Regions from separate parts of the Paenibacillus sp. PK4536 genome, predicted to be linked through region 2. Evidence: a T-box and tRNA genes for the amino acid it is inferred to sense, from the RefSeq annotation. Region 2 holds a T-box; the other holds one or more tRNA genes.
What was found. The T-box of region 2 lies ahead of leuS (leucine--tRNA ligase). A T-box ahead of a tRNA ligase gene usually reads a tRNA of that ligase, here a tRNA-Leu.
Positions count from the first base shown of each region.

Region 1 (3,429 bases), 1.9 Mb from region 2:
TCCTGGTGATTGGATGTATGATACGCATAATGTTGAAACGCAGATTTATCTCCTTCAGGCACCAACCGAATCTCAACCACCATCCCTTCCCCTTCATGTTGTTCCGAAGCCGCTTGTATGTAGATACTATGTTCGATAGGCTGACTTGGAGTGAGAATAACATAGTCATAGATACCTGTTTGGAAATCGAGCACGATATCGGAAATGACAGATGCTTCGATCGAGTCATTATCGTAGATCGTGCCGTTGCTGTCGATGGTATAAGTGAGTTGTTGGTAAGACATGGGTTGGAACCTCCTGTAAGTTTTATGTATTGGAATGAGTCTATTATACGCAAAAAATCCGCTAAACACGAAAAGTGTCTAACGGATTTTTATTTTATGGAGCTAGGCGGAATCGAACCGCCGACTGATCGCTGCCAGCGACCTATTTTCCCCCTAAACTATAGCCCCATGTTTAGTTATAACTCAACCTATTTCTCTCATAATCATGTGGAGAGAAAAAATACATAAAGCAACAACTACATTAATTTATCACATCTACCTATACCCCGTCAAGAAAGATCCTTTTACACCTCTTTCTCTCCTTCCTGCAATCTAAATTCACACCTCTACCCCCGCAGTCTGTGACAAGCGGGTGACAGTTGGGCGGAAGCGTTGACTTTGGTTCTGTGTGTATTGGTATAATGAAGTATAGTACTCAGAAAAGAGGCGAAAGCATTGAATTTTAATACCACTTATGCCAAAGCAGGATTGGGATTACTCCTAATGTTGGTTTTTTTGACGGCTTGCGGACAGCCTAAAGAAACGCGTGCCGATATTTTCAATCCCAATGGGATCAAAACGATGCCGATCAATGATTCTTTTGGAACGGTAAGTATTCCGGTTTCTCCGAAGCGTATTGCAGTCACTAGCCAATATGCACTGGATTACCTGAATGCGATTGATGTGAATGTGGCACTGGCTCCTAAGCCGACGGAAAGCAATCCTTTTCCTATCTATATGACAGATGAAGAAAAGAATAATATTTCACTGATCGAAGGCGAAGGTACCGAGATTAATCTATCTGCATTGAAAGGGCAAAAGCCTGATCTAATCTTCACTGATAATAGTGATCGTGCAGTCTATGATGAATTGTCCAAAATCGCACCAACGATCTATATCGCACAAACCAACGACTGGCGCAGTGAACTGTATAACTATGGAACGATTGTAGATAAAGAAACAGCTGTCAAACAATATCTCAATGCTTTCCAACAAGCGACCAATGCAAGTAAATCGAAGCTAACGCCTATTATTGGAACATCTACAGTAGCAGCGGCTTCAATCACCAAAGACGGCATGATGTTATACAACAATGCCAAAAATGGTGTAGGCGAAGTCATGTATCAGGATATGGCGCTTAAAGCTCCACCTATATTGCCAACAGATGCGGTATCGGCTCCGGCAACAGTTGCTCAGTTGCAAAGCACTAATCCAGATTATCTATTTATCTCTACAGGCGTTGCTGGTGATACACCTGACGCTTTGACCAAGCGAATGACAGCCACAGCAGATGGTGCAATATGGAACCAGTTAACAGCAGTACAGAATGGGCATGTTTATATTGTGGATCCTAGCTTTTTCAATAATACTCCTCCTGCTAAGACCTATGTATTAGAAACGATTTTGAAAAAAGTACAGGGTACATCTTAATCTAGTCTTTCTTCTCAATGCTCGATGGATTAAAATCTTTTTGATATAACAAACAACGATGAATCGGTGTCTCCTTTGAACTATCAAGGGAACAGTATATACGATTCATCGTTGTTTATTTTTGTACGAATGGTATGGATCAGACCAGCAAAAAACTTGTATTCACTTTTCAAATCCGATATAATCTTACTTACGGTGATTTGTTCACCACTCCCACATTAACTTCTCAGACAAACATCATGAACATGTGGAAGTTACATATTCGCGGTCATGGCGGAATTGGCAGACGCGCACGGTTCAGGTCCGTGTGGGCTTACCCCCGTGGAGGTTCGAGTCCTCTTGACCGCATACTTATTGTTTACTAAGCTTGTCTCGTCTATTGCGGGATGGGCTTTTTTATATTTCAATCTCTGTGCTATTCAATCTATAGAAGCTATCTGCTCCCATAGGGATACAGGCATAGTTCCTAATGACATCACCTGTTCGATCTCATCGATATGCGCTGTACGACTTGCTCCGATTAACATCGAATCTATTTGTGGATGTTTTATCGTCCACCATAATATTAACTGTACCAGTGTAACCCCTACTTCTTCTGCTATCACACGATATTTATCCACTTTTGTAAAATTCTCTTCTGTAAAATAATGCTTCATTCGTTCTTCGCCTTTGCCCATACGACTTTCAGGAGGAATATCTTGTAGCGATGAATAGCGTCCTGATAATATCCCTCTTGCCAGTGGACTGTAAATAATCTTCCCGATTCCAACTTGATCCGCATAAGGAAACACGTCTTGCTCTATATCTCGAGTCAGCACATTAAGCTCAGATTGAATAGAAGTAAAAGGTGTCCATTGATGCGTATCACTGAACTTGTAAGCAGCACGTAACTGATCTACAGCAAAGTTAGAACACCCGATTGCTCTGACTTTACCTTGCTGTACTAATTCATGCAATACAAGTAACGTTTCTTCAAGTGGTGTATGAGGGTCAAATTCATGAACTTGATACAGATCAATGTAATCGGTTTGCAGACGTTGTAGAGAACGATCGATCTCTTGCATGATATGGTGACGAGACAACCCTTCGTCCATTTTACCCTGACCCATACGCATACCTACTTTGGTTGCAAGGATCACCTGATCTCGTTTTCCTTTCAGCGCTTGACCGATGATCTGCTCTCCTAATCCATCTCCAATATGATCAATATCTTGCCTTTTGCCATAAAAGTTAGCTGTATCTATAAAATGAATACCTAGCGCTAGGCTTTGATCCAGAATACGTTGTGAAGCAGATGCATCGATCCATCTTCCAAATGCCATCGTTCCTAGACCAACTTTGGATACTTGAATATTGGAATGGCCTAATAGGTGCTTATCCATTTACTCATTCTCCTTTACCATTTGTGCCAGACCACTTCCAAATGACCAATCTTCAAATTCAGTCTCGATTAACATGATAAAAACATCTTCAATCCGAACGCCGACTTGCTCTGCTAGTTGCTTCGCTAATTGCATATACAGCTTTTTCTTTTTGACTACCCCTCGACCAGACTTCAACGTAATCTGGATATACAGTAATCCATCTGAACGATCTCCTTGTAAATAGTGTGGATCATATATAAATTGTTCTGACTGATGATGATGAAATACTTGAAAGCAATCTTTTACCGGTACATCACAGCAATCTACCAGTGCTGATAAAATGACCCCACTGATCTGTTGCAACTGCTCTG
Region 1 is NZ_CP126313.1:2,846,335-2,849,763, reverse strand. It holds gene PO903_RS12770 (hypothetical protein) at 1-284, opposite strand, end outside; tRNA gene PO903_RS12765 (tRNA-Ala) at 382-452, opposite strand; gene PO903_RS12760 (ABC transporter substrate-binding protein) at 720-1,694, shown strand; tRNA gene PO903_RS12755 (tRNA-Leu) at 1,959-2,042, shown strand; gene PO903_RS12750 (aldo/keto reductase) at 2,114-3,076, opposite strand; gene PO903_RS12745 (tautomerase family protein) at 3,077-3,429, opposite strand, start outside.
Region 1: it encodes a tRNA-Leu, which carries the amino acid that the T-box ahead of leuS (leucine--tRNA ligase) is inferred to sense. The anticodon was not compared.

Region 2 (3,429 bases):
TGCCGCTTATATCTGTAATGAAGCTTTGAGTATAGATTCAACGCAAGAAGAACAGATAGAATCTTTTTATCCTCAATCTTCAGATCAATTGCAAAAAGATTATCAACAATGGCATGCGGCACAGCTCTTTTTTGCACAATTACAATTAGCAGAATCAGCACCAACCCCTTCTGGATAAAAAATAATTACTTTTGATGGTACACATCAATATCCATAGTCAAAAAAGAAAAGGAGTGTGGAGTATGAATATATTGGATCGAGTCGGTATCCCCAAAACACTAGTCTGGGGCTATCTCGGAGTATTGATTTTTATGATGGGAGATGGGTTAGAAGCAGGTTGGTTAAGTCCTTATTTGGTTGAACGAGGACTTAGTGTACAACAAGCCAGTCTACTATTTACTGTATACGGAGTCACTCTTGCAATAGCTTCATGGTTCTCAGGCGTATTTTTAGAAGCATTTGGAGCGAAGAAGTCGATGTTGATTGGATTTATCGCTTATGTAATCGGTACGTCTGCTTTTATCGCTTTTGGCATCACTGATTTGAACTATCCAATAATGTTGTTAACGTATGCTGTCAAAGGATTCGGATATCCATTATTTGCGTATTCCTTTTTAACATGGGTCACTTATCGTAGTCCTGAAAATAAATTAAGTACTGCGATTGGTTGGTTCTGGGTCGCTTATTCCGGAGGTATGTTTGTTTTGGGAGCTTATTATTCCAGTTATGCAATCAAACATCTAGGGTATATGCAGACATTATGGAGTGCTGTAGTACTTGCAGGAATCGGAGCTATTTTTGCTTTGTTAATCAATCGTGATCGCTTACCGAAAAAAGCAGGAAATGCCCGTGAAACATTACGTGAGCTCGGCAAAGGCTTAACCATTGTCAAAACGCATCCCAAAGTCGGATTGAGTGGGATCATACGGGTTATCAATAGTGTAGGTTCCTACGGATTCCCTGTATTTTTACCATTACATATGGCACAGTACGGTATACAAACCGGTACATGGCTCAATATTTGGGGAACGATTTTCTTAGGTAATATCGTATTTAATCTACTATTCGGGATTATCGGTGATAAGTTTGGTTGGAGACAGACGGTGATGTGGTTTGGTGGAGTGGGGTGTGGAATTTTCACATTATTACTATTCTATGTTCCTGAATGGACGAACGGTAATTTGTGGATTACAACGATTGTTGGATTTATCTGGGGTGGATTGTTAGCCGGTTATGTTCCAATCGCTGCACTTGCTCCATCGGTTGCAGGTGGAAATAAAGGGCCTGCCATGTCGATCGTGAATCTAGGTGCGGGGTTATCTGCATTTATTGCGCCTGCAATCGCTTTTGCTTTTATTGGTACGATCGGTGCAGAAGGGGTCGTATGGATATTTGCTATCCTTTATTTTATCAGCGCAATTATTACCAAATTTATTACAACACCCGAAGAAGATGCCGCCAAATTAGCAGGCAAACGCAAAGTGCAAGAGAATATTGCGTAATCATTGACTTTCACAGGTGAATTTTTTAAAATAGAACTATTGTTATATTTTATAATACAATGCTCAGTGAAAAGGAATAGTAATATCAGTAAGCATGTAATGATAGAGAGTCGACGGGTGGTGCAAGTCGATATGATACTGGTATGAACTCACCTTGGAGATATGTTGCAAGAATATGTGGCACGCTGTGATCGTTAGCGATACATAGTCAGCGTTGTTATGATAGTTCTGAACGACATCGGCTTCCTACCGTTATCAGGCAACTAAGTGAGTGAATAGCAAAGTATGCTTGTTCACTAACTAGGGTGGTACCGCGAGACACAACCTCTCGTCCCTAGCGATATTATGCGCTATGGATGAGAGGTTTTTTTGTCGCATATGCGCAGTAAAACAGAACGAAATTAATCTACACCACAGACACAAACGGTCTTTAAGACCGAAGGAGGACACATTGATGACAGATTCAAAAACAGCTCAACCCGGTTATCATCCACAGCAGATCGAACCAAAGTGGCAAGGATATTGGGATCAGCACAAAACATTTAAAACACAAGAAGAACCAGGTAAGCCGAAATTCTATGCTTTGGATATGTTCCCTTACCCATCTGGAGCAGGACTACATGTAGGGCATCCTGAAGGGTACACAGCAACAGATATCGTGTCTCGTTACAAACGGATGCGCGGTTTTAATGTTCTTCACCCAATGGGCTGGGATGCTTTTGGTCTACCGGCAGAACAATACGCGATGGATACAGGTGAACATCCTCGTGATATTACATTCAAAAATATTGATAATTTCCGTCGTCAAATTAAATCACTAGGTTTCTCTTATGATTGGGATCGTGAGATCAGTACAACCGATCCACAGTATTACAAATGGACACAATGGATCTTTATCCAACTGTATAATAAAGGGCTCGCTTATGTAGACGAAGTAGCTGTGAACTGGTGTGAAGCATTAGGAACAGTACTTGCGAATGAAGAAGTTATTGATGGCAAAAGTGAACGTGGAGGACATCCAGTTGTCCGCAAACCGATGCGTCAATGGGTGTTACGCATCACTGAATACGCAGAGCGTCTGTTAGATGATTTGGAAGAATTGGATTGGACAGAAAGTATCAAAGATATGCAGCGTAACTGGATCGGCAAATCTGTCGGTGCAGAAGTTCATTTTGATATCGAAGGTACAGATAAGAATCTAACGGTATTTACAACTCGTGCAGATACATTATTCGGTGCAACATACTGCGTATTAGCTCCTGAACACGAATTAGTAGACCTGATTACAACACCTGAACAAAAAGCGGCTGTTAAAGCTTACCAAGACCAAGCAACGCATAAGAGTGATCTGGAGCGTACTGATTTGGCAAAAGATAAAACAGGCGTATTTACAGGTGCTTATGCGATTAATCCAGCAGGCGGAGAAAAATTACCAATCTGGATCGCTGATTATGTTCTTGCAGGTTATGGTACAGGCGCTATTATGGCTGTTCCTGCCCATGATGCTCGTGACTGGGAATTTGCGAAAAAATTCAATTTGGAAATTAAAGAAGTGGTAGCTGGTGGTAGTGTACAAGAAGAAGTGTACACAGGCGAAGGCGAACATGTAAATTCTGATTTCTTAAATGGATTAAATACAACCGATGCGATTGCTAAAATGATTGCATGGCTTGAAGAAAGTGGCAAAGGACAAGGCAAAGTCACTTATCGTCTACGTGATTGGTTGTTCAGCCGTCAACGGTACTGGGGAGAGCCTATTCCTATTTTGCATTTAGAAGATGGGACGATGAAGACTGTTCCTGAATCTGAATTGCCTTTATTGCTTCCTGATATTGATCAAATCAAACCTTCAGGTACAGGCGAATCACCACTCGCTAATATCACGGACTGGGTAGAAACGATTGATTCTGAAACAGGAATGAAAGCA
Region 2 is NZ_CP126313.1:4,738,754-4,742,182, reverse strand. It holds gene PO903_RS21015 (FGGY-family carbohydrate kinase) at 1-178, shown strand, start outside; gene PO903_RS21010 (MFS transporter) at 249-1,502, shown strand; T-box leader at 1,560-1,841, shown strand; gene leuS (leucine--tRNA ligase) at 1,957-3,429, shown strand, end outside.